4 regions of the Paenibacillus sp. P5_B5 genome follow, and region 1 is predicted to be linked to each of the others. Evidence: riboswitches for the same ligand, from Rfam matches in the RefSeq annotation. Region 1 holds a riboswitch; each other region holds the start of a gene.
What was found. Region 1 has a riboswitch for cyclic di-AMP ahead of AC1DOK_RS15490 (hypothetical protein). Riboswitches for the same ligand answer to the same signal wherever they lie in the genome.

Region 1 (7,808 bases):
TCATCGCATCCGTACCGATATTACTTTGGACATTTATTGTGCGAATGTTATTCGTATTCTTGCCAGTAGCGACGAATGTATATGTTATGGCTATCCCTGTATTACTTTTTGCCATATTGTATCCTCTAATTGATTCTCTTCGAGAGTCTAATAGAAGGTTCTGGTCTGTATTTGGTTTCGCTATGTCGTTCTTGATGCTGGCAGGAACTCTTGTTTTACTAGTTGTGGATCAAGGTTCAAGGTAGACAAAGTTACTTTAAGGTAAACATTCTAATAGTAAATCATCATAAAGAAGCGAACCCTCCTAAGTGCGGGGTTCGCTTCATTCGCTTCTTCTTTTATAATCTAATTACGCTTGAAATAAGTTTACATATTCGCCATATCCTTCTTCAGCTAGTTGTTCCTTCGGTATAAAACGTAGAGCGGCTGAATTGATACAGTACCGAAGACCTGTTGGATCAGGGCCGTCATTGAACACGTGACCAAGATGTGAGTCTCCCGAATGACTGCGTACTTCTGTACGAATCATAAAGTGAGTGAAATCTTGTTTTTCCTCTACATTATGTGATTGAAGTGGCTTAGTAAAGCTTGGCCAGCCGCAGCCTGAGTCGAATTTATCGAGTGAGCTGAACAGTGGTTCACCAGTCACGATGTCTACATATATACCTTCACCCTTGTGATCCCAGAACTCATTCTGAAATGGGGGTTCTGTTGCATTATTTTGCGTAACATCGTATTGGATAGGCGTCAAACGCTCTTTAAGCTGAGTGTGATCAATTGATCTTTTCCAGTTCTGCTCGATGAATGAATCACGGCCAGAGCCTTTGCGGTAATTCTTATAATGGGCTGTGCTTTTGCGATGAAACTGTTGATGATATTCCTCTGCTGCGTAGAATTCGGTCGCAGGAATGATTCGAGTTACGATCGGCTTATCGAATCTACCGCTTTGCTCAAGCTTATGCTTGGACGCTTCAGCCAATTCCTTCTGGCGCTCGTTATAATAGAAAATCGCTGTACGATAGGAAGAACCTCTGTCATGGAATTGTCCTCCAGCATCTGTTGGGTCAATTTGCTGCCAATACAGTTCAAGCAGCTTCTCGTAAGGGAAGATAGCAGAATCAAATGTAATTTGGACTGCTTCGTAATGACCTGTGGTGTCCGAACAAACCTCCTCGTAAGTTGGGTTCACTGTATGTCCACCAATATATCCGGATACTACTTTCATAATGCCAGGCAACTCTTCGAATGGGGACACCATACACCAGAAGCATCCACCTGCAAAAGTTGCTTGTTCAATTGTATTATGATCTGTCATTTAATAACCTCCTACTTTTCACACGTTATTTCATCTATTCTAATCGTTCGTTCATAAATTGGCAAAAATAAGGTGGAAAAAGTTTACTGATATTTTCCGGTTTTTGGGTTATTTGCTTTTGCACGTAATTCATGTAAAGATATAGGTTTAGACATAACAATTGGGGGCAGGATTTTTAGTGGAACAATATCCTTTTGCATACAATCCTTCAGAGTCATTCGTTCAACAAGTGAGTGACTTTGTTGCAGATGTATTCTATGAAGTTTTACCCGAAGTCGGATTTGAAGTTAGAGATGAACAAATCTATATGGCTTTTCAACTCGAAAGAGCTTTTGCTGATAAACAGACGATATTTGCAGAGGCAGGTGTGGGAACGGGTAAAACACTTGTTTATTTATTATATACAATTTGCTATGCGAGATATAAGGGGAAACCAGCGATAATTGCCTGTGCGGATGAATCCTTAATCGAACAGCTTGTTAAGCCAGAAGGGGATATTGCGAAGCTAGCGCAGCATTTGAATCTTAAGATTGATGCGCGGCTTGGTAAATCACCAGACCAGTATCTATGCTTGAATAAGCTTGATGAAGCAAGATTTGACGATACTGAGGAAGACCTCTATCAAGGTATTCATTTGGGGCTTCCTGCTTTCGTGCATGGTAGAGAAGCGATGCAATCGTTTCACCATTATGGCGACCGCAAAGAATACCCTGAGCTAAGTGATGAAGAGTGGCATAAGATAAGCTGGGATGTGTTTCAGGATTGTCTTGTATGTGATAAAAGGCATCGCTGTGGTCAGACATTGTCCAGAGATCACTACCGTAAATCTACAGATTTAATTATATGCTCCCATGATTTCTATATGGAACATGTATGGACGTATGAGGGACGTAAGCGTGAAGGGCAGCTACCACTATTACCAGAGCATAGCGCAGTTGTATTTGATGAAGGACATTTACTTGAGTCAGCTGCGCAGAAGGCGTTGACATACAAGCTTAAGCACTCCGTATTCGAAGAAATTGTCATTCGTTTGTTACAAGGAGAGGTTCGTGAAGATCTTGCTCTTGCAATAGAAGATGCCATAACTCATAGCGAAGTGTTATTTGATCTGTTGCATCAGAATAGCGTAGCTGTGAAGGGTTCAGATCGGAAGGAAATTACTTATACAGATGAGTTAATCTATGCGATTAACCGATTTAGAAGCGCTATTGCACAGATTGAGGAAGAATTGGTACTCGAGAGCGGCGTTTATTCATTGGATGAATATCAGCTTCGGATTGTGGAAGAACATCTGGAGATGATTGGACTTGCATTAAGCTTGTACAGCCGTAAAGATCAATTAATCTCTTGGGTGATGGAGGATACCAATGGGCTTACCCTCGTCATTATGCCCAAAATGGTTAAGGAAGTGTTAGAGGAACGGGTATTCTCTCAGAAAATGCCTGTTGTATTCTCGTCCGCAACACTTTCAATTGAGGATTCATTTCATTATGTAGCTGACAATCTGGGCGTTAAACAATACCTGTCGATGTCAGTACCATCTCCTTATAACTATGCGGAGAAGATGAAAGTATTTGCGCCACAACTCAGCCAAGAAGTGAGCTCTACTGATTTATTCTCAGCAAAAATGAAAGTTGCTATAGCATCTCTTGGGCAATCGGAAGGCAGGGCACTACTCCTCTTCACTTCCAAAGAAGAGTTGAAGCAGTTTAAGCAAGAGATTGGTCGGTATGAAGCATGTCAAGCTATGAAGTTCTGGTTCGAAGGGGATCAGGAAATTAGTCATCTGATATCTGCTTTTCAAAATGATGAGCATAGCGTTTTATGTGCTGTAACCCTGTGGGAAGGTCTCGATATACCAGGCCCGTCTTTGTCTAATGTGATTATTTGGTCATTACCATTTCCTCCGAACGATCCTGTATTCTCTGCCAAGCGTCAAGCTGCCGCTGAGCCATTCACAGAGGTTGATCTGCCATATATGCTGCTTCGCCTTAGACAAGGAATAGGGCGGTTGATCAGATCTAGTGACGATCACGGTGAAGTGACCATTTTGGGACAAGAGCTGCATCATAATGAGCTGGTAAAAGAGAAGATTAAAGAAATCATGCCAACTGGTGTTAGTATGAGTGTGAGTGTGTAACATATAGCCAAAGCTAGCTAAGCCTAGTCTAGATAAAGCCTCCTATGACAGAATATAGTCTGTAGGAGGCTTACTTACGTTATGTAATTGAACTGTATAATACTCCTTTGTCATGACTTTGTAAATCGTATTTTCAAAATAATTAGTGTTTTCATAATTAATTTCCGCCCATTATTGAAGATCCCTTTTAAAACTACGAAATCATGAGTAATAGCGAGCAAATGGTATGCATCTTGTGGATCAATCGTTATTTATGTTCGCAATTATGCTTATTTGGCTCTATCTTGATTGCAGATCGACTTTACAAGTTTTGCTAGCAGGAGTAATATTCAAAACGTGATTTGAATTGATTAAGTTTCGATTCGCTGATCGCTGAATTCCCGCCTATGGGAATCGGGGGAACCAATGGGTGTAGTCATTGTACGATGTGAGAGTCGTGCATGCTGCCTCTGGGGTGAATCTTGTATGTATCCGTGAATTGCGTCACGAAATTATACATACGAGTAGGGCGACTCTCACCGCCCGAATCCGTCAGCTAACCTCGTAAGCGTGGTAACTGGGCATAAGGACGATATTTTGAATTTCTTTGCGTCAATGCTCTATGAGAGAGGATGATGAAGCTTGTGATCGTATAGCCGACCACAGGGCTTAAGTCTCTGTGGTTTTTTAGTACAATTTTTTGAAAATATTGATTCATTTATGAAAATGAATAATGCAATTGTAGTTCTTTATCGCTGAATCTCCGGGTGCAACATTTGGAGAACGGGGGAACCAATCGGTAGCTGATATCCAGCACCATGGGGTGAATCTTCTATATATTAAGAAGCATGACTGAAGTCATGAGATCTTACATATGAAGTAGGGCGACTCTTACGCCCGAATCCGACAGCTAACCTCGTAAGCGTACCAAGAGAGGCAACAATTTCGTGCGAATTAGACACGGCTAATTTAGCTGTGCTCTTCAAAGAGCCACGGGAATCGTTCCTTTCCTGTGGCTCTTTGTCTATTTCACAGTGTTAATTGTTGCTTAAATCATGTCAGGAGGAAAGACAAGTGATTGAGCAGGAAGTAATTCTCGTATCCGCCCCCAATAAAACAGGCGAGAATTTTATGAAACAATTAAAACTTAAAGGGTTACCTTTTATAGCATTATCCAATAACAAAAATGATAGTGACCGAATTAGTAAATTAGGTGCTGAACAAGTTGTAATCGTAGACAGTGGAGGACATGAGACTTGGATAATTCCAGACCTACCGATCGGCAACGTGTATTTGTTTGAAAACAGTTTTAATCTGTGTTGTCGGTATATTCAGATGTGTCGCGGCTGGACTTCTAAACCAATCTACGTCATTACACATAGCTTCAATCCAAGATTAGTGTATCGGGGACTTGGTGCTGAGTATGTGATCTATACACACAACGATGACGTTTCGTTTCTGATTCAGGATGATAGAGGGAGGGAATCCAAATGAATGATCTATATATGGTTCTTCTGCTAGCAGGTACATTTCTCGTGTTTTATGCTTTCTTAGTTTGGTGTGATCGAATTGTTGATGAATCTGGAGGAGAGCGCAAATGATGATCATCGGTATAATTGCTATTTTTGTATTTGTTTATTTAGTTTACGCGCTAGTGAATCCAGAGAAGTTCTAAATATAGGAGGAAGTTAGATGGGCATCATACAAATTATTGCAGTGATTGTGCTGTTAATCCTAATCGTTAAACCTTTAGGTACGTATATCTATCATATTTTTTCAAATCAAGCTAACCGTACCGACAAAATATTTGGTCCAATTGAGAATGTCATATACCGATTGATCGGACTCAAGAATCGTGCTGAAATGTCATGGAAACGATATGCACTCACTTTAATTGCAGTCAATATAGCTTTAGTGGCAGTGAGTTATTTGATTCTACGGATCCAGCAGATTTTACCGCTCAATCCAAGTGGAATCTCCAATATGGAATCAACACTTTCATTCAATACAGTCATTAGCTTCATGACGAATACAAACCTGCAGCATTATAGTGGTGAAACAGGATTAACCTATTTCTCACAAATGGCCGTGATTATCATGATGATGTTCACTTCTGCCGCAACCGGTATTATTGTAGCTATTGCATTTATCCGGGGATTAACTAGTAAAGGCAAAACGCTCGGTAATTTTTTCGTAGACTTTGTCAAAGCACATATTCGCTTACTAATTCCACTCGCGATTATCGTGACTCTAGTTCTAGTAGCATTAAAAGTACCTCAAACCTTCAGTCCTAGCATTCAAGCAACAACAATTGAAGGGCAAACACAGCAAATACCTGTTGGACCTGTCGCTTCACTAGTTTCGATCAAGCATTTAGGTACGAATGGGGGTGGATTCTTCGGAGTCAATTCATCTCATCCATTTGAGAATCCGAGTCCACTAACGAATGTACTAGAAATTTTGTCGATGTGGTGTATACCAGCTGCACTGACCTTCACATTTGGTAAATTCGCTCGCAATAAGAAGCAAGGCTGGATTATTTTTGGCACGATGCTATTCTTGTTCGTCTCGTTCTTATCGCTTGCTTATTATTCGGAGAGTCAGGGAAATCCTGCAATTAACGCACTCGGTATAAATGCAACTCAGGGTAGTATGGAAGGTAAGGAAGTTCGATTCGGTATTCCGCAATCCGCCTTGTTTACAACCGTTACAACAGCAGCTACCACGGGGTCAGTTAACAATATGCACGATACATTGACGCCACTTGGCGGACTCGTCCCGCTAGGATTAATGATGTTAAATAGTGTTTTTGGCGGCGATGGTGTTGGACTTGTGAACATGCTCATGTATGCCATTCTAGCCGTATTCCTTTGTGGATTGATGGTTGGACGTACACCTGAGTTCTTGGGTCGCAAAATTGAAGCACGAGAGATGAAGCTTATAGCAATTGCCATATTAGTGCATCCGCTCATCATTCTAGGACCAACAGCTATTGCTTTGGTATCCGATTTAGGAACCGCAGCAATTACGAACACAGGGTTTCATGGTATATCCCAAGTTCTCTATGAATACACATCCTCTGCTGCAAACAACGGATCAGGATTTGAAGGACTAGGGGATAACACACCATTCTGGAATATTACAACAGGGCTCGTTATGTTGCTTGGACGATATATTTCGATCATCGCACTGCTAGGTGTTGCAGGATCACTAGTTAATAAACAATGGGTTCCAGAAACAATCGGTACTTTCCGTACAGACAATAAAATGTTTATGGGAATTCTGATTGCTACGGTATTGATTATTGGCGCTTTAACGTTCTTACCTGTTCTTGTATTGGGACCAATTGCTGAGTTTTTAACATTACGCTAGTCGATGAGGTGAAATAGAATGAGTTCAAACCGAAAGAATATGATATCAAGCGGCATGATTAATCATGCATTAAAAGATAGTTTTATTAAACTTAATCCAATCACAATGATGAAGAATCCTGTGATGTTCGTAGTTGAAATGGGTACAATTGTCGTTCTATTAATGACGATATGGCCTGGATATTTTGGAACACAGGATAGTGCCCGATTTAATTTCGTTGTGTTCTTAATCTTGCTTTTTACCGTTTTATTCGCGAATTTTGCAGAAGCACTTGCAGAAGGTCGGGGCAAAGCGCAGGCTGATTCGCTCAAAAAATCGAAAAAAGAAATTACAGCTAATAAGGTTATTGGCAGCGGAATTAAAGTAGTTCCTTCCACAGAACTGCGCAAGGGAGATATTGTTATCGTCTCGCAAGGTGAGATGATTCCTGGTGATGGGGATGTCATTGAAGGTCTTGCATCTGTTGATGAATCAGCGATTACAGGCGAATCAGCACCTGTCATGAAAGAAGCTGGCGGCGACTTCAGTTCGGTAACCGGTGGTACTCGTGTACTGAGTGACCAGATTAATGTTAGGATTACAAGCGATCCAGGTGAATCATTTATCGATCGAATGATTTCCTTAGTTGAAGGTGCGAAGCGTCAGAAAACACCTAATGAAATTGCATTGAACACTTTATTAACGACCTTAACACTTATTTTTCTCATTGTTGTCATCACTTTAGCACCAATTTCTAAGTATATCGGAATTAATCTTGAAATACCGATTCTGATCTCCTTGCTCGTATGTCTAATTCCGACGACCATTGGTGGTTTGATATCAGCAATCGGGATTGCAGGTATGGACCGAGTGACACAGTTTAATGTAATTGCGATGTCAGGTAAAGCAGTCGAAGCATCAGGCGATATCAATACGATGATTCTAGATAAAACGGGAACAATCACCTACGGGAACCGAATGGCAAGTGAATTCATACCGGTCGGTAATCATAATTTGTCCACA
Region 2 (7,808 bases), on a different contig from region 1:
TCTTGCTCGTAAAGCTCAGATTGATGCTGAACTAAAAGCGATCCAGGATGAAGACGACGAAGATTAAATAATGAGCCGACTGACAGCTGTTAGTCGGCTTTAATAGTTATAAAGTGAATTGTTCAAATTGTGTACACTTTACCTATGGCGTAACTTACTATAAAATAGTTCACAGTTGTTCAAAAAGTTAATCTATTAAGATTATTAATAGTCATAGGTAGGAGATGATCATATTGATCCAAGTAGCCATTGCAACTGTTTTAATTCTAATACTTACATTCGGAATTGGCTTTATTCTTAACATGTTGATCAAAACAACTTGGTTTCCGATTTATATGTATGTGATTGTGGTCATTATATATGTAATCTATCAAGGTTGGGGCGATATCCCGGGGCAATTAGCCAAATATTATGTGGCTGATATCATTCCCGCAGTCGGAGGTCTCATAGGCTCGTATCTAGGTGGAGCTGCCATTAGCAAGCTGCGTAAGGGCGGGTACAAAATGTTCTAATAGAATGACAGAAGGCTTAAAAGCTTCCTATTTGGAAGCTTTTTTTGGTATTACCTAAGTGGCCTATTTTTATGGTAAGATGATAGTCTAGGTTTTATACAAGAGAAAGGAAAGTGGCTGAACTATGAAAATCTCAAACATGTTGCTATTTACTGAAAAACATCATTTCTGTGTGTTTAGAGACTTTGCGATCAGTCCGCTTCAGCAGAAGATGCTGACCAGTGTTTACCAGCCAATGCTTGGTGGTCTAGCTGTTTCCTTCTATTTGACGTTGTACAGCATGTTACCCCCTGATAAAGCGGGGTACTCCTCGATAGAGCAACAACAGCGGCTATTTCTTAGCCTTGATTTAGAGCAGGGTGATCGCGGCAGAGCGAATCTATTAGAATTAGCATCTAAGCTCGAAGCGGTTGGTTTACTACAAACATTACGAAGACAAGATCCTTTTGAAGAGGATTATATGTATGAATATATATTGCACATGCCATTATCACCGAACGAATTTTTCCAAACAGATCATTTGATCTGGTTGCTGCATGATCGAGTTGGTAAGCATTTACTAGCTAAAATTCGAGAAGAGGTATGGGCGGCGGAGCCCAAATGGCATCTTGATTCTGAATCGGAAGACATTACTTCAGCGTTCTTTGATTTATTCCGTATTAGCCCGTATACAGTAGATACACAAATGGAACGGATGATGCAGGAGGCGGCAACAGCCACTGCAACGAATATACGAGATACGCATTCAGAGGATACGTCCAAGTATACACTTGATCAAATTCTAGTAGGTATTCCACACTTCTCAGAAAATCGTAAATATGTGGAGAGCTTGAGTCAGAAGCCAGAACAATTATATTTACTTAATTTTATAGCTGCTAAATATGATCTGGATCTTACCGATTTAAGATGGATTCTTGACACATCCAATCTATTTGATCAAGAAGGCTGCTTACATAAGCAGCGACTTGAAGAGGAAGCAAAGCTCATTTACTTACAGCGTGAGAAAAGAAGTGATCGGAGAGCTATAATATCAGGACGTAAGGATGAAATAATGGGACAAGACCCATTAAACACAGATCAGTTACCTTTAATAACGAAGCAAGTAGATGAGCAATACTTATTAGAAATCCCTGCCTTATTGCAAAGTCAGTTTAATGATGTTCATCAGTATAATTTGCTTATGCGTAACTTACCTTATACGAAGGTACTCGAGATGCATTTCCCTACAGGAATAACGCCAGATGTACGTGAAGCATTTCTTGAGTTAAACTCCTTATATAAATTACCTGATGAAGTGATTAATGTACTTATGCATTTTATTAGTATCGAGGAACGACTATGGGAAAGATTCCCGATTAAGAATATTGCGACCGATATGATTGGTAAGCAGCAGGCGGATACATTTGAATCGGCTGTTGAATATGTTCGGAAAAGAATTAAATCTCGACAGCTAGCAACTGCGAGTGCACGTGAGGCATCAGCAAGGGCTGCCGCTGGAACGACAGGCCGTTCACGGTCTGGAGGTAATACTAGAGCTGGTGGTTCAACTAGGATGCAGCAGAAGCCCCATATTCCTATTGCTCAGCAAAGTGCAGGGAACAAGGCTAAGCCTTCGGAGGCGAAGCTAGAGGAAATGCGTAAACTTGCACGTGAATTAGATAAGAAGTTCAAATAAGAGGTTCAAATAGTCTATAGTTCATTCTTATATTTAGGAGGTGATGATAGGTGGAGTCATTATCGGGAGTGCTGAAGAAGTTTGCGGCTGAATCTAAGTCAATACAGCAAAGTGAAGAACGTGTTAAGGAACTCATGCAGGATCCCTTAATCCTTAAGTTTAGGCAGAAGTATCCAGAATTAGATGATCTGACATTGAAACTTAACATGAATCGCCTCTATCAATACGTGAAGGAATATCGAATTTGCTCGAACTGTCCTGGTCTAAACCTTTGTCCAAACGATCTCAAGGGGCATTACACCGTGCTTAATGTCGAAACAATGGATCGTTCCTATATTCACGAGACGAAGGCAGCATGCAAGAAGCAAATCGCGGAAGAAGCCAATCAGGCTATACGAGCCAAAATTCGCACTTACCATATTGATGATAAAGCATTTTATGATGGCTTTTCATTTGAAGATATACTCGAAAAAGATTTGGACCGTATTGATGCTGTGCATCAAATGAATCAATACATCAAAACAACAACAAATTTAGGTTTGCAGACAAAAGGCTTATACTTGTGGGGACCATTTGGAACAGGCAAAACATTCCTGATGTGTTACATGCTTTACAAGCTTGCTCAAGAAGGGTATACCAGTGCAATTGTTTATATGCCAGAGTTTGCTGAGGATCTTAAAGGGATGTTTGGTGATAATCAGAAGCTCAGAGAAACAATTGAGGCGCTCAAGGAAACGGATCTTTTAGTATTTGATGATATTGGGGCCGAGAATTTGAATCCATGGTTAAGAGATCATGTTCTTGGTGCGATTCTTAACTATCGGATGAACCGCAAGCCAACTTTCTATACATCTAATTTTAACTTACAAAGTTTAGAGACGCATTTTTCATTTACATCGAAGGATGGCGGAGAGATAGAAAAAGGGCAGCGCATCATGGAGCGGATTCGGTCATTTGTAGACACTGTCGAGGTTGAAGGTACTAATAAGCGGGGATAAAGAGTTAGAATAAACAAAGACCATGTTCGCGAACGAGAAGGACTCGTGATTCGCTAAACATGGTCTTTGTTTGTGTTCAAGAATTTATTGCGGTTGCAGGCTATTAGCCAATAAGTAACTTAATAACTACAGCTACAACAAATACAACCGTTAAAACTCCAAAAAATCCACCGAAACCTACCATCAAATCAATAAAGTCATTGCGTGGTTCCTCATTGATATGTTGTTCAGGATGATTGTATTTACTCATCGTTATACCTCCAGGCGAACTTATCATTATAATCAGTATACTTAAACTAATGGTTTATTGTAAAGGAATAGAAGTGACAATTATAAGAACATCAATGATTTACATCACAGCTGACCTTGGTTTGAAAATAGAATCGGTTGTGGTATACTTTAGTTATTATTAATGATGACTTTAAAGCAAATGCTAATGAAGTAAACTTACTTCGTAAAAGTCTTAGGAGGGTTATAATATGGCGATAGTAAATGTGAACGATCAATCATTCAAGGCAGATGTAGAAAGCGGTGGCACTGTACTTGTAGACTTCTGGGCTCCATGGTGCGGTCCTTGTAAAATGATTGCTCCTGTATTAGAAGAATTAGCAACAGAAGTTACTTCAACGATTGCAAAGGTTAACGTTGATGATAATCCAGAATCAGCAGCTCGTTTTGGCGTTATGAGTATTCCTACTCTAATCGTGTTCAAAGACGGCCAACCTGTAGATAAAGTAGTTGGAGTTCAATCCAAAGATGCACTCAAAAACCTTCTTGCACGTCATCAATAATTAAAATCATAATGGATTTTAAGCTCTTTTTCGGGAATACCGAAGAAAGGGCTTTTTTTGTGTATAAGATTGGTTGAGATTATAAGGTTATTCTTGGTATCTAAAGAGGTCCTGTAAAAATTCAAATTTTCTGCTATGCTAGGGTGAAGGAGTGTGATTATGTATTATGACAGGTACGAAAACAGCACCAGAAGATGAACAGTATAAAGAACTAATTCGGCATAAACTGTCGCTTCTTCCTGATCAACCCGGCTGTTACTTAATGAAAAATAGTGAAGGAACCATCATATATGTAGGTAAAGCAAAGGTATTGAAAAATCGTGTGCGTTCTTATTTTACAGGATCACATGATGCCAAAACACAGCGTCTAGTTCTTGATATTCGTGATTTTGAATATATCGTAACATCCTCTAACATGGAGGCACTCATTCTAGAGTGCAACTTGATCAAGCAGCACTTGCCACGTTACAACGTGCTGCTTAAGGACGATAAGACGTTCCCTTATATCAAGGTAACGAATGAACCGCACCCGCGTCTGGAAGTAACGCGGCGTGTTGTGAAGGATAAGGGCAAATACTTTGGCCCTTATCCGAATGCGTTTGCTGCCCAGCAGACGAAGCGACTGCTGGATAAGCTCTATCCGCTGCGCAAATGCCGGAAACTGCCAGACAAGGTGTGTTTATATTATCACCTTGGACAGTGTCTTGCGCCGTGCGCGTTTGACGTGACAGCAGCGCAGAATGATGCGCTGGTGAATGAGATTGTCCGCTTTTTGAATGGCGGACATGATGCTGTTAAGGCAGATCTGACGGAGAAAATGCTCAAAGCTTCGGAAGATCTTGAATTCGAACGGGCTAAAGAACTGCGTGATTTAATCCAGTATATTGATGCTGTGATGGAGAAGCAGAAGATTACGATTAACGACACCCTTGATCGGGATGTCTTCGGATATAGCGTAGACAAGGGCTGGATGAGTGTGCAAATTCAGTACATGCGTCAAGGGAAAATGATTGAACGTCATGTATCACTATTCCCATTCTACGGTGAAGAGTACGATGATTTCATTACGTATGTGACGCAGGTTTATAGTGAGAATCCCGCTTTACCAAAGGAAATTTTCTTGCCGATGCCTCCATCGAAGAATGTGGATGAGCCTGAAACAGTAATTGATGCTAATGAGATTAATAATGGTGTTAATGTTGTTGTTAATGATGCTGTTAATGATGATGTCGCTGATGATGCTGATGTTAATAATGCTGATGAAAATACTATTGTTAATGATGATGTTGCAGCAGCCTCCGATGCGAATGATATCAAGAATTCGCTTGAAAGCTGGCTGAAGGTGAAGGTACTCTTCCCGAGGCGGGGTCTAAAAAAGCAAATGGTTGATATGGCAACCAGCAATGCTGAAGTCGCACTTCAGGATAAGTTCCGATTATTGGAGCGAGATGAGCAGCGTACATTGGGAGCAACATCAGGACTTGGAAGCTGGTTAGGAATTAACCATGTCGGAAGAATTGAAGCCTTTGATAACTCCAATATTCAAGGAACAGATGCAGTATCTGCAATGGTTGTATTCACCGACGGGAAGCCAGACCGTAAACAATATCGCAAATATAAAATTCGCACAGTGCAGGGACCAGATGACTATGAATCCATGCGCGAGGTTATTAGACGCAGATATGAACGTGCGCTTAAAGAGAATTTGACGCTGCCCGATTTAATTATTGTTGACGGTGGTAAGGGTCAAATGTCAGCTGCGCTAGATATACTTGAGAATGAGTTAGGCCTATACATTCCTGTATGCGGACTTAAGAAGGATGAGAAGCATAAGACCTCCCAGCTGTTAATTGGAGATCCTGTAAAAGTAGTTCAGCTACCTAGAGATTCCCAAGAATTCTATCTCTTACAGCGAATTCAGGATGAAGTCCATCGCTTTGCAATTACATTTCATAGACAAACACGATCGAAATCAATGGTATCCTCTCAGCTTGATGCGATTCCAGGGATCGGAGAGAAACGTCGTAAGAAGCTGCTCTTGCATTTTGGTTCAGTCAAAAAAATGAAAGAAGCAAGTGTAGATGATTTTCATGAAATTGGGATTGGAGATAAGCTAGCTAAACAAATTCTGGATGCATTGAATGAACCTAAGGAAAATACGGAACAATAAATTCAATAAAGCTTTCAGACAGATTAGATAACGCAAGCAAATAGCAAATATAATGAGATATACAAGGATATAGCTTTACTTTACTCTATAAAACAAGTTGAATCTGTTCATATCGCCTGATTTCAGTGAATCAAGCTATTGTAAACCTATGAACCAAGCGATATAATTCAAATCAATTGAATAAAAAGCCGAATTTCTAGAAGAGAAAACGGGGGAACCAATATTAGGGGTGAATTTTGTTAGATTGATCCATAAAGGTGATCAGTCTATCAATTAGGGCGTAACTGCCGTCCGAATCCGTCAGCTAACCTCGTAGGCTATGTGTCAGTTAACTATACGTTGACACTAGTTTCAGGTGTCTTTTTTTTGTTTTTGGGTAAGAGTTTATTAGTTTCACTTCTTATTGTAGGGGGATATATGAAAGTTAAGCGCAAGATTCGTAGATTATCACCGTCTCAAATTTTAGTTATTGGTTTTGCTTTAATTATTCTAATTGGGGCGTGTTTACTAGCACTACCGATTGCATCAGCAAATGGTCAATCATTAAGTTTTATCGATGCGTTGTTTACGGCTACCTCAGCAACCTGTGTGACAGGGTTAGTAGTGGTAGATACAGGAACCTCGTTCACGATGTTTGGGCAAGTCGTCATTATCTGTCTTATTCAAATTGGCGGATTAGGTTTTATGAGCTTTGCAACGATGTATGCACTCATGCTACGCAAGAAAATCTCGCTTCGAGAACGATTGCTGCTTAAAGAAGCAGTCAATGCAGGTTCTATGGAAGGCATCGTGCGATTGTTTCGCAAGCTATTGATATACTCGCTTATGATAGAAGGGGTAGCAGCCGTTATCTTTTCGATTCGTTGGTCATTCGATTTAGGAATAGCCAAAGGAATTTACTATGGCATTTTTCATGCGATTTCAATGTTCAATAATGCGGGGTTCGATTTATTTGGAGGAGTCTCGGGACAGTTCTCCTCATTAACGAAGTACTCGAATGATTTCGTTGTTAACGTAGTGGCTATGAGTCTGATTATACTAGGTGGTATTGGTTTTATTGTTATGGCTGACGTAGTTGAGAATCGATCATTCCGGAAGTTCTCCCTACATACTAAGGTTGTTTTAACAACCACTGGATTCTTAATCGCATTTGGTGCAATTGTTATTTTTATATTCGAATACTCGAATACGAAGACGTTTGGATCGCTTGATACAGGCGGTAAAATATTAGCTTCATTCTTTCAATCGGTAACTCCTCGAACGGCGGGAGCTAACACGGTTGATATTGGTGCGTTAAGACAAGCAACACAATTCTTTATCATTATTCTGATGTTCATTGGTGCATCTCCGGGTTCTACTGGTGGAGGGATTAAGACAACAACTTTCACCGTGATGGTGGGTGCTGTCATTTCTATGATCCGCGGTAAAGAAGATATTGTCCTCTTTCGTTATCGTCTAGCTAAGGATCGCATTCTGAAATCTATTACCTTAACTATATTCGCACTCGGTCTTGTTGTCTTCGTATCAATGGCACTCTCTGCGACGGAAGATAGCGCATTTCTAGAAATTTTGTTTGAAGTTACTTCAGCATTTGGAACTGTTGGACTAACAATGGGACTGACACCTGATTTAACTCTTATTGGGAAAATATTGATTTTACTT
Region 3 (7,808 bases), on a different contig from region 1:
AAGCTCTGCTCCTAGCTTCTGTAATTCTGGGATCGAAATATTGAGCTGCCACAAGCGATTGAGTCCACGAAGAGTAGCAGCAGCATCACTACTACCACCTGCAAGTCCAGCAGCAACCGGAATATTCTTATCCAAGTGTATATATACGCCTTGTTTAACACCGTATCGATCTTTAATGAGCCTAGCAGCCTGGAATGCTAAGTTCTTCTCATCAAGTGGAATATATCCAGCCTGTGAAGAGATCATTATCGTATCACGCGGAAGCTCTTGCATTTCAATTCGATCTGCTAGATCTACCATTGTCATAATCATTTCAACTTCATGATAACCATCATTGCGCTTATATAATACATCAAGCGACAGGTTGATTTTGGCTGGCGCCTTTTCAAACACTTTCACGAAATCACCTACTTATGTATTTACCGTCTCATTATACCAAAAGCAAAAAAAAAAAGCTAAAGCTCGAATGAGCTTTAGCCAATTAACAAAATAAGGGCATTTTAGATACTATGTTTGTTTAGAGGAAGCATTCTCAGCAATTTGAATGGCTCGTTTAACCATGTTTCCAGCATCCTTCGTGCGAATACCGCCCCATCCCTCTTGCTGAACGGTGTCATAAAAACCAAGATCTTTTGCAAGTTCATATTTAAATTTCTCCGACATTACACTACGTCTACGGCTCATATCTCCTCGCCTCCTTTAAAAAATAGTGTGTCCTTATGAGAAACATCTATTCGCAGTACCCTATATCGTCTATAAAAAGGTAAAAAGCAGCCCATATGCGGGCTGCTGTATAAATGGGGTTATGTTTGAATATACGTGATTCTTACTTCTCCATCGTTATTACATACCGTCACTTGAACTGAATCGGTTAAAATATCCGCATAACTGTAGGATACCCGTTTAAATGACTGCTGTTCTTGATCGAGTTTCACGATGAAAACAGAAGGGTACGTCTCTTCTAACACCCCAGATCGCTCAATTGTCTTACGACGTCCTCCGTTCGCGCGGAGCATAATTTTCTGACCAACATGAGGCTCTAAACTACGTTTAATCTCCAAAAGTGCATTTTTTGCCATTGGGACTACCACCTCTTTCCATGTAAATTATAACCGACTCCCCCATGGATGTCAATCAAAATAAACAATTATATCAATACAACAATCCAGTTGTCAACGGGTGTTTTACTATTTTTCAAATTTATAAGGGTTAGAATTTGTCTAAATCGCAAATTTTATACATTTATTTTTTGAATTGATAATTTTCAGTATTGAAAACTAATCTCGCTTTAGATTTTTCCAATAAAAAAACCATCCAAAATTAGAAATTGGACGATTTATCAAATGATCATTTATTTATACTTAAGCTAGATCTGTATGGTTGGTATATCAGGAATCTCAATTTTATCTAGCCGCGGAAGGCCCATACGATGGCTACCTCTTGTCTCGACGCCTCCCATACCCTCTAGCCCCGTAATAGTCGACTCCATTAAATCGATCATTGACACCGTATCTTTAACGGATGTAAAGGACATCTTAGACGCAATAAATAGCGGATCAAGTGCATGAATCAAGACACGTGCTGGTGATGAAGCAAAATTCGAACCGGCATGCAAGAGCGCTTCAAAGTGGGATTGACATGCACCAGCAATCACCGTTAAAGAATCTAAATTACAATCATATTGTCTAGTTACCTCTACCGCTTTAACAAAATGTGCCGAGTTCTTATAGGCATCCAGCGACATAATATCTAAATCTTTGCGATTCTTAACAAAGCCATCATGACCTGTTATAACGACAATATTAGGCTTAATTTGCGGAAGCAATCGTCTGAGTGAATCTGCCATTTGAGTTTCCTGCATATAGAAACCATGAGCAGGTATATGCAATTCTTCATACATCGTCATGCATTTTTTTAAGTATAGAGGATCACCATCTAAGTGTAGAACTGTACCCGGTACTTCAAAATAATAGCTGCCAACCTGACCTTTATTAATACTTGTATAAGGACTTCGTTCATGTAGGCGAATACGATCTTCCACTAATCTTCGTATGGAATGCATCGCTTGATGCGTATGGTAACGGGGTGAATCGATATCTTGCGTTCCTTTGAGAGGGACAAGATCGGATACAGGCGCATCCGCTAACAACCGATACTCTACTCCCCACAAAATAGCTCTGTCCTGTTCTATGCGTTGAATGCGAAATACGATATCTCCACCGTATGATTTGCGAGTAACTAAATCACCTTGGTACATTGCAGCATCCCTCCTCGTCTATCGTATGGCAAGGAGGGATGGTAAGTGCCTATCCTTTTAATTCATTCAAACAAATCTTCAAGTTTCTACTGAGTACAGCATATTCCGCAATCGAAACTGTTTCTGCACGTCTGGATGGCTCGATGCCGCTCTCAAGCAGTATAATTTCTGCCTGCTTCTTATTCTCTTTGGAAAAGAATTGAGCACCTAAATTGTTATATATGGTTTTCCTACGCTGTGCGAATGAAGCTTGTACAACCTGGAAGAAGAAATCTTCATCATCCACAGCGACTGGAGGTGCACCTCTAAGCGACAGCTTGATTACAGCTGAGTCAACGTTCGGTGGAGGTACAAATACAGATCGTGGCACAATTGTAACGATCTCTGTATCACAATAGTATTGTACAGCAATGGATAACGAACCATAATCTTTGCCGCCTGGAGGCGCAGACATGCGCTCTGCAACTTCCTTCTGTGTCATAACAACGATATGCTCCAGTGGAAGCTTCTCTTCGAGCAGACGCATAATAATCGGTGTTGTAATGTAATACGGCAGATTAGCAACCACACTAACTTCAGATGCTTCACTAAACTGCTCTTTGAACAATGCTTGCAGATCTTGCTTCAGTACATCCCCATGTACCACACTTGCATGTGGGTAAGGTGCTAGTGTCTCAGCAAGAATAGGTAATAGCCTCTGATCAATTTCAAGTGCAACAACTTTGCCAGCAACCTTAGCCAAAGGCTGTGTAAGTGCACCAATTCCTGGGCCAATCTCAAGTACGGCCTTCTCCTTAGTTAACTCTGCTGCTGACACAATTTTACGTAAGATGTTAACGTCCGTTAAAAAGTTCTGTCCCAAGCTCTTCTTAAGTACAAGTCTATGCTTCTTTAGCACACTATTGGTATGTTTAGGACTTCCAATATCCTGTTCGACCTGAAATTCTTCTCCGATAAGTTCTTTATCCATTTACTACCCTCTTCGATCCAGCTGTTCAACGGCTGCTTCAAATTCCTCACGGGATATCTGAAAGGCCGTACAACGCTTATAAAATTGTTTACCATTACAATAGCCAATACCGAGTATATTACCCACTTCAAGCCTTCTAGCTGCAGCCTGTGGATGATTGAGCATTCCCGTCTGTATGAGATCCTCTATTCTTAACTCTGCAACCGCTCCATCGAATTCCGTCTTCACATTCGCTAAAGCATTTCGGATTGCTTCAGGAGAAGCGTTCTCTACACCTATGTCATCTTTACGTAATGCTTGTTCTTGCGTTAAGAAAGCATGTTTACAGCCAGGCACTTTAGCCGAGATTATTTTGCGAATACGTTCACCTGCATGATCGGGATCTGTAAATACAATAACCCCTCGTCGCTCCTGTGCAAGGGCAATTCTCTGCAGCACTTTGCGATTGATAGCAGAACCTCCGGTTTCGATTGTCTCTGCCTCTACGGCTCGTTTAATGGCTGTCGTATCATCCTTACCTTCTACCACAATAATTTCTTTGATCATTTACACCCATCCGCCTCCCAAATTTCCGGTAACGGAAATACAAAGCTCCATTTATTTCTGACCAACATTGAAAAGAGAAGGGGTTATCCCCTTCTCCGTAAGTTAAATCTATTTTATCATATTGTTCAACAGTTTGCCCATAAGCATCCGCATTAATCTACAATTGGTTTCTTAGGTCCAATCACATAAACGGTATAACCACGTTTGCGACCAAAACGATTCACATGATTCTCATCTTCATAGTAAATATCAATAATTTTACCTTTGATTGCGCCGCCAGTATCTTCTGCACGACGGAATCCGATACCATCAATATATACCCACCAGCCAAGCGGGATCACTTTAGGGTCCACAGCGATTGTACGACCTTCAGTTACTTTAGCACCAGAGGCTGTAATACCATACTGAGGATCATCCTTAGCCTTACCTCCACCAGCAGCTGTATAGGCGGTCAATTGTACATTATTGAGTATTTCCTTGTACGAGAATGAAAGATCGTCTTTGGACAAGTGTTTATCCACTTTATCCTGAACCGATAGCGTAACGACGTCCTTCTTGGTGCCGATCGCAACAACTTTATTCACACTTGGCGCTTTGACCGTCGCTTCAAGCAAGTTCTCTTCAACGAGTACCCCATCTTCAAATACCTTCTCGATTTGTTTAACAAGTAAGCCTTCTTTACCAGCTTGCACAATTTCCTGCTTGCCTTTAGCGAGCTTAGCATCGTCTTGTTTAACCGTTTGGAATGGTATTTCTTCCGTTACATCCTGTGCGACTTTCTCAACACGAACAAGTTTTATTTGGTCGTTAGGTGTAAGCTCTGTACTTAATTGTGGAATCACTTTATCATTGTGATCTATCTTAATTTGATATTGCTGTAGCGCTGCAGCTACTGTTTTGGCAGTTGTATATTTAACCTCTGTCTTACCGTCAGCCGTTAATTGAATAGGTATTGCATGATTGACTACGATTCGATCCCCGTGTTTAATTTTGGAATCTAGCGGCACATTAATTTCATCATACGTACCCATCGTTATAGCTTGTTCATCCAGCAGGCGATTTAGTTCCCATTGTTTTGTTTCAACAACAGTTTCTTGACCATTTACTACTACGAATACACGCTTAGAAGCGGTTCCGTACATCAGCACCATAAACATCATAATAATTACGCATGTAAAAATTGCAGGTATGATGACATATCGCAAATTTTCATGCTTCCATCGCATTGCGAAGGTTGTGCTGGATGATCGCTCTACATGGGTCTCTTCTTCTGAGATCAATCCCATTTCTTCGGTCCTCCTGTCAAAGCCTCGCCGCCTTAATGTTATACATAAATGTGTTTGACGCGACTTAGTAATTTATACAGTCGTTCGGTCACCAATAACCAGTATTAAATTTAATGCAACAAAAAAAGACCTGGAGAAGAGAGAATGCTTCTCGTGGTCTTTAGCATAGCTAAATAATAAAAGACCTGACGACAATTCCCTATCTCTTACGCTTACGAGGTTAGCTGACGGGTTCGGGCATGAGAATTGCCCTACTTTGGATGTAAATCATAATGACGATGATCATGCTTACATTCCAAAGACTCACCCCAATTACTCCTGCATCAATCAACGCCGAAATTACTACTTGTATATCTCGGCCTCTGTTCTTTACAGCGGTTCCCCCGTTCCCCAAAAATGAAGACTCAGCGAATTGAAATTGGTGATCCTATTTACTTGTATGTTGAAATAGTACGATGATACTCGACTAGCTGTAAAGGGTGATTCAATCGCAAATAAGCTTAAATTCAGGAATTTTTTTCACATTAGCGGTGATTTTTCAGTTGTCTTCCATGTTTTTCTTATTATAACTCAATTTTTTGCCATTTTTAATGGATAATGTTACTATTTTATGAGAATAGAGATGTTTTTTTAGATAAAATTAATGGATAATGCATCCTAAATTTATCAAAATATCACAAAATTAAAGCAGGTGGAGAATTTGAATCACATCCTACAAATCGAACAATTGTTCGGCGGATACTTACCAAAAAAGCCGGTACTTAAGAACGTTAATATTTCGCTAGGTAAAGGAGAAATGGTAGGACTAATTGGACTCAATGGAGCTGGGAAAAGTACCACAATTAAGCATATTCTTGGGCTCATGCTGCCCAAACAAGGAAAAATAACCATTAATAATTTACAGCTCAGCGACGATCTGCAATCTTACCGGTCATCTTATGCTTATGTCCCTGAAAATCCCGAGCTTTATAATGAATTGACAGTTCGCGAACATCTAGAGTTAACAGCTATGGCTTATGGGATTTCCAAAGAGGATTATGCAAGGCGTTCAGAGCAATTATTGACTGAATTTAGAATGCAGGAGAAGGCAGACCATTTCCCATCACAGCTTTCTAAAGGTATGAAGCAAAAAGTAATGATCATGAATGCATTTCTTGTAGAACCACCGCTTTATATTATTGATGAGCCATTTCTCGGGCTTGATCCACTAGCTATGCGCTCCTTGCTCGAAACAATGTCGAACTTCAAACAGAATGGTGCGTCTTTTCTTATATCCTCTCATATTCTTGCAACAATTGAGAAATATTGTGACCGATTCGTCATTCTTCATTACGGACAAGTTATCGCACAAGGAACGCTGAACGAACTCAAAATAGGACTCGGCATTGAACCACAATCAGAGACATCGCTCGACGATTTATTCTATATGTATGTGACAAGAGAAGACAAACGGGACCGCTAAGGTAAGAGGGTGAAACAATGAATAATGACCAACCAAGAAATCAAAATATAGCAAATTCTGAGGTCACACAAATTTGGAAGAAAAGAAGGCAATCTTTTAATAAAGAAGCGCTTGGTTACTGGCTTTATGTGCTGAGAAGTAATTTTGTTGGATATGTGTTTCTTCTATTAATAGGTGGTATTTATTATTATGTAAAAGTGCTGGACGAATTGCCTCGTGACTACCCTTATTGGTGGGTTGCAATGCTCGTGCTTGTCCCCCTGTTAGCTATGGGTTCGATTCGCACTTTTTTGGTTCAGCCAGACCGCATGTTTCTCCTGCCACTTGAAGGTCACTTGAATGGTTATTTCCAAGCTGCTATTAAACATACCATGCTGGTGCATGCTTGTATCACAACTTTCGGCCTACTCGTAATTTGGCCATTATATCTTCACTGTGAAGGAACAGAAGCACAACCCCTATGGCTTGTTCTCGGCTTAATTTGGCTCACCAAATGGGCTGCACTACTAGCTAATTGGCAAGAAAGTAGAATGGTCAGCAAACAGTCCCGTATGATCTCTGTTCTTTTTCGCTGGAGCATTGCCCTTGCTATTGTCCCTCTCGCATTGATCAACGGTGTAATGTGGGCCGCTTTGCTCCTCTTATTAGCAATTATATTATGGATCATTATCATACGAATGGTTCCTAAACATACTACTGGCTGGGAAATACTCATTGAACGCGAACAAGCCACTCGCAGACGATACTATCGCTTTTTTGCAATGTTCGTAGATGTAACTCCGTTACCTGTAACCGTTCGAAGGAGAGGTCTAGCATCACTTGTAACGAGACTCTACAAATTTAATGCTTCCAATACACACTTATATCTCTTTACGAAAACATGGTTTCGCACTGATTTGTTCAGCATGTTTGCACGTACGACACTCGTTACACTATTCATTACTTTTTTCGTGTCAAGTGACAGCGCACGTGTGATCATTGTATTAATAGGGATTATCATTTCTGCCTTACAACTATCTACTTTGCGTGATGCACATAAATATACCTTTTGGCTTCAGATGTATCCGATCGATCCTGTACAGCAAGTCGGTGGTATATTGCAAATCATGAAATCTGCAATCGCTGCGCAATCACTACTATTCGGGCTTACATTGCTACTTACTGCTTCAAATCTACTCTACGCTACAGTACCTTTAGTAATTATGGGAATCTACATCCTGTATTGCCGCTACATCCTAAAACGTAAATGGATACGTGATCTGACATCATTATAAGAGGCTTTCCCAT
Region 4 (7,808 bases), on a different contig from region 1:
AAATGCTGAATACATCGCCACAAGGGTTGTAAGCCTTGGCGATGTATTTTTTATGCTGCGAGTAACTCTCAGCTCTTTTTTCTTTTTAGATGACTGGTTGTGTTACTTAAACCGCTACTGAACCACAATAAGCTTCTGCTTAATACGAATAATCTCTTCTCGTGTTATAGCTTCACCTGCAGCGATACAAAATGCCGAATCCTTGAAGCTGATTTGATAGTAACCAAGATCAGGACGCAATACGACATCCGCGAGCTGAAGCTCTTCCTTCACCATCTTGGCGCTCATCATATCGATGGTATTCATTAATGAATCGATAAAATTTCTTGATGCTCCCTTAGCGAATGACTCCGTGCATACGTTTACAGCAATCACGATATCAGCTCCCATACTTTTGACTAGCGCTGCTGGTACGGGATGGACGACTGCTCCATCGACAAGGGTCTTACCTTGATATTGCACTGGGCGCATAATGGCAGGGATTGCTGTACTTGCACTGATCGCATGAGCTAGTAAGCCTTTTCGCATGATGTGAGCTTCTCCTGTCGAGGCATCTGATGCGACGGCAGCAAAGGGAATGGGTAGATCTTCAATATTTAAGACACCTAGATGCTGCTCGATAAATCCAATCATCGGTGTATTATGAACAAATGAACGTTTGGGTAAGGTTGGTCTAACTAATTTCCCCCAGCTCAACGATGAGAGAATACGTACGCACTCCTCGACTGGTATTCCAGCTGCATAAGCACCACCAACTAAAGAACCGACACTTGTCCCAGCGATCATATCAATCGGAATACCCTCTTCCTCGAGTACGCGCAATACACCAAGATGAGCCATTCCTCTGAGTGAACCACTACCTAAAGCTAGTCCGATAGTTGGTCTTTCTCCAGCCTTGCGTATTCGGCCAAAACGCAGATGATTGCTATAAATCGTACGCCCCTCACTTAGAATATAGGCTTCCTGTACAATTCTCCGTAATTCCTCAACATTATTAGTTAAGTAGGGGAAAAGACTAAGTAGCCGTAATGCATCCTGAGAGATCGCCATTTCTTCTTGCACAGCACCTGCTTTTCTAGCAAAATATTGGGCTAATAAGGGAATATCCTCAACCCTTTCGCGAAGAGGGGGGATGCGGAGCGTCGAAATGTTAGGCAGGTTTAAGTCCACTGTAGTGGTTATCACAATTCGAGTCTGTGTACTGGTTTCTATGAGTTGTTTGAGAATATCATGAGGTAACTGATCCCCTTGTTCTATGATGATGGTACCGCCTTTAGCTGCGCGTACTTTCGTATCCCAAGTAAGTAAATCAAAGTCATTCCTACTAAGGGTCAATAATGGATAGTGTCCCTGTGTTGTTGTGTAATGGAGCTTTCTAGCAACATTCATCTTACCTGTGCCATCCTCACCTACAATGACAACATGCTCTTGTCTGATGGATAAGCGTTCGATATGTATTAGTAGCTGTTGCATGGCTGGACTTACCCCGATAAGCTCGCCATAGCGTTCTTGCTCCTCGGTTTCATGCTGTTTCATAAGTAATAGACTCTTCGTATGCTCCTCTAACAGACGCTCGTTGGAGCCCTGAATTCGTTTGATCATAGCTTCAATCAACTGTTTGCGGAAATCAGCATTCTTATCCATTAACAGCAGCATACCCGTACGAGATACTGTAATCGTATGGACATTAGTAACGGCTTCAACATACGCACTCACAGGGTCTCCCGTCAAACAAGACATCTCGCCAAAGAATTGTCCACTTTGCAATATAGCTAGTTCAACCTTCGTTTCGTGCTCTATAAATACGCGAGCTTGACCTGACACAATAATATGGACATGCTCACTAACTGCGCCATGCTCCATGATCAGTTGACCCACTGAGTATTGATGCTCTTGTATCTCTGGATCTAATTGCTGCAGTTCTTCGGGGGATAGCTGATCCAGCATGGGATAAGCCTGATCGGGATGTAGCAATGTTATTCCTCCTATATCACTAAGCAATGCTAATGTATTTTACAAGTTATTAAAATCTTCTTGAACTAGATTTCTCAGTTACATTTTATCACAAGCATTGCAATAATTTATCTAAATTTTCAAAAATCTAAGAATTAATCAGGTTGGCATTTACTTTTCCGAAAATTATAGTTATCATATAACTAACTAATTAGTTAGTTTTTTAAGGGGGAGTTGAAATGATGCTTACATCTAAGGGAGAACTGAGTAGAGGGAGGTTGCTTGACTCTGCAGAAGAATTATTTGCTTTGAAAGGAGTCTCGGCTACAACGGTGAGTCAAATCGTGGCTAATGCAGGTCTCACGCAGGCAGCATTCTATCTTTATTTCAAAAGCAAGGATGACATTCTAAAGGAAATACTGGATAAATTCGAGCGCATGATGCTGACATACAGTGATGCAGGAAGGCAAGCAGGTCAATTGCCAGAGGGAGAACTACAGACTTATGTTACGGGAACCTTTATCCGTTTGTTTGATCTCTTGAGTCAGAATGTGAATGCGACCAAAATTGCTTTGCAGGGGACAGCAGAGAGTGAGCGATTTCGGAAGCAGTTGGTTGACCGAATTGTAGGAAATATGAAGAACAACCAGTCACTAGGTATTGTGAATCCTATCGTAGATCCGGAGATTGTGGCTGAATCAGTCATTGCATCGGTTGAGAGACTAGTGTATCGCTTTAGTATTACTGAAGAGAGATCGAAAGAGGAATTGGGTCAGCAGTTTGCAAATTTATTCCTCAACGGAATTTTATTGAAAAGATAGGAGCTGGATCAGGATGATCTTAGAAACCCTTGATTCTCAAATTCACTTGTTAAGCTTGCTGTGGTTATTTCCGATTCTGTTTATGTTCCATGACTTCGAAGAGATTCTAACGATTGAGCAATGGATAAAGACGAAGGGAGAGGGGGTATATAAACGATTACCCCGCTTTGCTCAGCCAATGTACCATTCTTCCTTTCAAATGAATACACATCACTTTGCAAAGGACGTATTATGGGTCTATATAACGATCGTGACTGTGACAGCAATTACGGTCTTCTTCAAGGTTTACCTATTATTCTTAGTACTTCTTCATGTTTTCTTTGTCCATGTGTTTACACATGTTGGTCAAACGATTTATTTCCGAATTTATACACCAGGCGTTGTTACGTCTATTATCGTTGTATTACCATATTCCGTTTATACCTATTATCGTTTATTCGCTGAACGGCTGATTAATACCCAAGATATCATCATGAGTTTATTGCTTGTGTTAATCTTATTGCCAATCGCGCTGATCATTTTGCTAAAAAGTAGAAGGCGCTACGTTTCGTCTTAGACCATGAAGCTAATGGAACCCTCATGTAAACACAATAAAACCCCATTTATCCATAGAAATGGATGAATGAGGTTTTATTGAAACCTTTATGCTTCTTACTTGACTTCGACTTTAGTTTCTTCCTTTGCCGCTTGCACGAGCTCGCTAGCTAGCTTCTTGAACTCGTCTTCACTCAGCACGCGTGCAGCGGTAACATAGCTGTTAGCGTAATATTTCTCGCTGAGCTTGTTCTTCATTACACGACCTGCTTGCTTTTTGGATCCAGACGCAGCATGTACAAAAACGTCATCTCCCAAATAAATACCTACGTGTGAGATTGTTCCGTTGTTGACACTGCTGTTAGTGTCAAAGAACACTAGATCGCCAGGTATAAGGTCTGCTTTCTTGATCTTAACACCATCTAGGCTTTGGTCGTCGGATGAGCGAGATAGTTTGATTCCAAATTGTTTGAACACATACGATGTAAATCCGGAGCAATCAAAACCTTTAGTAGTGCTTCCTCCAGCAACGTATTTCGTTCCAAGCAATTCTTCAACTGTCTTATCGAGCGTGCTAGAAGCGAAAACGCTTCCAGTACCAAAGCTAAGTACAAGCACCAAACTACACAGCATTGTTACTAACTTCTTCAAATATAAAGCCCCTTCCGGTGCCTACGAGGTTAGCTAAGGGTTCGGTTGAAGGTTCCCTATGATCACTCTAAATCGAGATCAATTCACCCAAAGTATGGTTCCCCCGTTTCCCCACATAAAGCAGGAACTCGGCATTTAGTTTTATTACTTCACAAAGGATATCAATTCGACACTACACAAATAAAACCTCTTTTGTCACATAATGTTCACAAAATAATCTAAATTCGTGAAACTTATTTATAATGCTAATAATCTTTGAAACTATTATTATATTAATTAAATTTTACAATATTTCAATAAATTCGTATATAGTGTAATGGTCCAAAAATGAAACACCCTCGATGAGCGTCGAGGGTGTTTTTCAAGGGAACGAATGTAGATATTCATTTATTTAATGCTTGCTTACTCTAGTACTCCATAGCTCGTATTGTGACGCAATTGACCATACACGAAAGAACATATTCAGTAGCGGGAATATTTGATACACAATTAAGGCAAGAAAGCCTGCCCAAATATAAGAAGCCGTATAAGCTGCTATCGTAAAGGCACCTGTTATAAGTAGAAGAATTAGCGCTAAATAAATGATAGTAGGACTGGATCGCAATAACTTGAATAGAGAGGGGAACGCTCTAACTTGATGCACTCGACCGAATTGAATATACATAAAACAAAAGTGCACGAGATAGACGTAAACCAGATAACCGCCTAACCAAGGTAATAAATCTATTCCAAGTTGTGTGAAATTGGTACCAAGTGAAACGATTGCTGCAAATTTTGGCCATAACCAAATGATGGGGAGGACGGTAAGAGTCGTTTGAATCAGATAATAAAGTAGATAAGGTAAAGTAAGTTGCTTAATGCCTGTAACAAATCGATAACCGGAATTTAATTGTTTATTTGCTAAAGAGTAATAGACGCCAGCATTCAGCACAGGATGTAGGATCATTCTGATGGCTAGTAAGCCAAGTCCGAGCCAGACGAAGGTGTAAGGTAGATCGGTTTTTAATAATTGAAATTGTCCTTCAGCAAAGAATAGGCGCTTAGCCATTGAACCTTGTTCAGCATTCGGATATCGGTGTAGGATCGGTACGATGATAGAACTAATTAATTTATACAAAATGACGCTCCATATTAGCTGGTACAGGAACAGAGTAACGACTACAAATGGTTGTTTCCATGCGGCAATAAAGCCATTCTTTATATAGCTGATCATGAGCTCACCTCCAGTCTACCAAGCTATCCAAGAAAATACGGTTTCGATAAATTGCGAAATGCCAAGATTCCAGCGGACCTGCCATTTGGGATCAATATCTTTTTTGTAAAAATTATTAATATGTTTATTCTCTAGTACGAGGGAGTAACCTGGGTCGACCATGACCCATTCTACAGGTGAAGTATGGTAGATCTTAAAATTTGTTTGCGATCCAGTACCATTCCAAATACGTTCTGTGTTCTGTTTATCTGTAAAATGAAACAGAATTGGAACCTTCGGCGCAGTTCCTCCGCGTTTACGAATCGAAACAGTGCTCTCATATACAGTTGAGCCGTCTTGAGTTAATTTCTTAACCTTTATCGAATCGACAGAGAAGTCCATCATAAGAGATCCATATACATACTGCTTAAAGTAGTCATCCCAGTCTTCTTTCGTTACGTCCTCAACAACGGTTTGGAAATCGCGCGTCGTCGGGTGTTTGAACTTCCAGCGCTCAAAATACACCTTCATTATACGCTCCATTGTTTGCTTGCCAACCTTGCTTTCAATCGATTTAAGCACCAGCTTAGCGCGAATGTATACATTGTCAGCGTAATGATTATGGTCGCGGTAACCCCAGCTATTTAGCTTGAGTGCAGCAGGTGAAGTGATATAGCTTGCTTCAATAGGGAGATTTGATCTAGCTCCGTATTCTGCTTCCATGACGGCATCCTCGGCATAGGAGGTGAATCCTTCGTCAAGCCATGCTTCCTCGAATTCATTCGAAGCAACCATGCCGTACCAATATTGATGACCAATTTCATGAACGACAACGCGCTCAAGCGCTAAGGATGGCATTTCACTCTCAGCACTCCAAGAGGTTATTAGGGTTGGATATTCCATTCCACCTGCACCATTGCCACCTTGTGGTGGAACAACAATGGATAGGGTCGCATAAGGATATTCACCGTACCATTCGCTATAGCGAGTGAGTGCTTTCTTAGCTGCGGCGAAATAGCGTTCTTTGAGTGCATCATGACGAGGGTCAAGATACAGTTTGATTTTCACACCAGGAATTTGTTTCGCGGCAAAAGGCTCTTCATAGTAACGGAAATTGGGTGAAGCAGACCAGGCAAAGTCGTGAACATCATCAGCATAGAATGCGTATGTTTTCGTCTTGGTTGCAGCATCCTCTGTTGCAGGCTTTGTTGGGAAGCCCGTTGCTGCAACAATGTAATCTGAGGGCACCTTAATGCGAACATCAAAGATGCCAAAGTCAGCGTAAAACTCGGAATTACCATGATACTGATGTAGATTCCAGCCTTCCTCAGTGCGGCCGCGTGTACCTGCTGGTTCATATACTGCAAGCTTGGGAAACCATTGACCAGCCATGACAAAGTCATTGACTACACCCATTCGAGCAAATGGATACGGTAGACCTACGGTAAATTTCGTGCTGAAGGTAATGCTCTCTCCTGGCTGGACAGCTTCTGGTAATGAAATCTTGAGGAGTGTATGGTCATCTATGTTACCGTCATCAGGCTGAACATACCACATACGTCCTGCAAGGTCCTGTCCCTTCTGGGTTGTAATCGAAGTGATCTTCATAGAGCCGTAGCTGCCATCCACGGCGCGATCATCTCGAAGCTTCCCGCCAGATTCCTTCATAAAGGTTGTCTTCTTGGAACTGAAAGCATTCGGATAGGTGTGCAAATAGAGCTCATCCACCTGCATAGATCCAGGGTTTTTCCATGTAATGACCTGTTGTCCTTGAAGCGCTTTGGCATTTGGATCATATTCAACATTCATGTGGTACTCGACAATCCGGTTGCTAAGTGGTTTGTCCTCATTTGGCCCAGCAGAAATTGGTGCATTCAGCTTAATGCCAGTAGGCGTGTCCTTGATTTGAGCCCAAGCCGGAGTGTCTTCAACATTGCTGCGTAGCGCATTTGTAACTGTATAAACCAGTAAACCCGCCAAAATAAATAACAGAAACCATTGGATTCGTCGATCGGATAAACGAAACTTCATCAACCTCACCTCGCCTGACAAGCATCTACAGCATGTATATGTTTGCAATCAGGCGATTATTAGCTAAAATAATAAGAGGATAGAAGAATTATTTTTTCGGTGAATAAGAAAGTACATGTTTTACTGTCACACTATTCGAAAGAGGTGCCTATCATGGATGAAAATAAGATAAAAAAGCCACTTGCACTTAATATTGTAAGCTCTAAGATTAATCACAAGGGCTTTGGCGCAGGTGCAATTGATTTGAATAATGTATCTTCCGTTATTATTGATGGTGATGAGTGTTATATAGACGAAGGTGCATTGCATGCGAAGAGTAAGGTGGAGATGCGTATTCGCTTCTCTCCAGATAAATCTCTTGTACCAAATGGCCGAACAGTCTGGCTCGTCTGGGTTGCGGTGGATCGCGATGAAGAAGGTCAATTCTACGGAGGCGTAACAGCTTGCGAGATGTTAATTGATAAGGAAGCGAAGAAAGGCTGGAAGCTTCTCGTTGATCATGTGAATCGGATGGATGCAGCTATGAAACGCCGTATTATGGTTGAGAATTTGGGCGATAAAGAGAAGCAATTACTTCGAGAAATGCTGATGAATCATAATCTGGATATGTGGAACCATTCAGGTGA

Region 2: another riboswitch for cyclic di-AMP. It lies ahead of AC1DOK_RS16465 (TrkH family potassium uptake protein); the one in region 1 lies ahead of AC1DOK_RS15490 (hypothetical protein).
Region 3: another riboswitch for cyclic di-AMP. It lies ahead of AC1DOK_RS22290 (G5 domain-containing protein); the one in region 1 lies ahead of AC1DOK_RS15490 (hypothetical protein).
Region 4: another riboswitch for cyclic di-AMP. It lies ahead of AC1DOK_RS18240 (C40 family peptidase); the one in region 1 lies ahead of AC1DOK_RS15490 (hypothetical protein).

The regions. Positions count from the first base shown of each region.
Region 1 covers NZ_JBFULK010000011.1:83,038-90,845, forward strand. The annotation lists gene AC1DOK_RS15475 (M20/M25/M40 family metallo-hydrolase) at 1-245, shown strand, start outside; gene msrB (peptide-methionine (R)-S-oxide reductase MsrB) at 350-1,315, opposite strand; gene AC1DOK_RS15485 (ATP-dependent DNA helicase) at 1,494-3,455, shown strand; cyclic di-AMP (ydaO/yuaA leader) riboswitch at 3,816-4,021, shown strand; cyclic di-AMP (ydaO/yuaA leader) riboswitch at 4,178-4,375, shown strand; gene AC1DOK_RS15490 (hypothetical protein) at 4,509-4,928, shown strand; gene kdpF (K(+)-transporting ATPase subunit F) at 5,035-5,109, shown strand; gene kdpA (potassium-transporting ATPase subunit KdpA) at 5,127-6,806, shown strand; gene kdpB (potassium-transporting ATPase subunit KdpB) at 6,825-7,808, shown strand, end outside.
Region 2 covers NZ_JBFULK010000012.1:92,730-100,537, forward strand. The annotation lists gene AC1DOK_RS16430 (hypothetical protein) at 1-67, shown strand, start outside; gene AC1DOK_RS16435 (YuiB family protein) at 225-512, shown strand; gene AC1DOK_RS16440 (replication initiation and membrane attachment family protein) at 637-2,187, shown strand; gene dnaI (primosomal protein DnaI) at 2,238-3,185, shown strand; gene AC1DOK_RS16450 (YqzM family protein) at 3,289-3,435, opposite strand; gene trxA (thioredoxin) at 3,665-3,976, shown strand; gene uvrC (excinuclease ABC subunit UvrC) at 4,143-6,146, shown strand; cyclic di-AMP (ydaO/yuaA leader) riboswitch at 6,323-6,479, shown strand; gene AC1DOK_RS16465 (TrkH family potassium uptake protein) at 6,564-7,808, shown strand, end outside.
Region 3 covers NZ_JBFULK010000023.1:11,295-19,102, reverse strand. The annotation lists gene ispE (4-(cytidine 5'-diphospho)-2-C-methyl-D-erythritol kinase) at 1-399, opposite strand, end outside; gene AC1DOK_RS22315 (small, acid-soluble spore protein, alpha/beta type) at 508-684, opposite strand; gene veg (biofilm formation stimulator Veg) at 804-1,079, opposite strand; gene yabG (sporulation peptidase YabG) at 1,367-2,257, opposite strand; gene rsmA (16S rRNA (adenine(1518)-N(6)/adenine(1519)-N(6))-dimethyltransferase RsmA) at 2,307-3,227, opposite strand; gene rnmV (ribonuclease M5) at 3,231-3,773, opposite strand; gene AC1DOK_RS22290 (G5 domain-containing protein) at 3,926-5,059, opposite strand; cyclic di-AMP (ydaO/yuaA leader) riboswitch at 5,254-5,479, opposite strand; gene AC1DOK_RS22285 (ABC transporter ATP-binding protein) at 5,760-6,521, shown strand; gene AC1DOK_RS22280 (ABC transporter permease) at 6,539-7,795, shown strand.
Region 4 covers NZ_JBFULK010000014.1:134,557-142,364, forward strand. The annotation lists gene AC1DOK_RS18225 (patatin-like phospholipase family protein) at 115-1,974, opposite strand; gene AC1DOK_RS18230 (TetR/AcrR family transcriptional regulator) at 2,193-2,774, shown strand; gene AC1DOK_RS18235 (HXXEE domain-containing protein) at 2,788-3,330, shown strand; gene AC1DOK_RS18240 (C40 family peptidase) at 3,426-3,959, opposite strand; cyclic di-AMP (ydaO/yuaA leader) riboswitch at 3,963-4,103, opposite strand; gene AC1DOK_RS18245 (hypothetical protein) at 4,351-5,172, opposite strand; gene AC1DOK_RS18250 (M1 family metallopeptidase) at 5,188-7,182, opposite strand; gene AC1DOK_RS18255 (YwhD family protein) at 7,336-7,808, shown strand, end outside.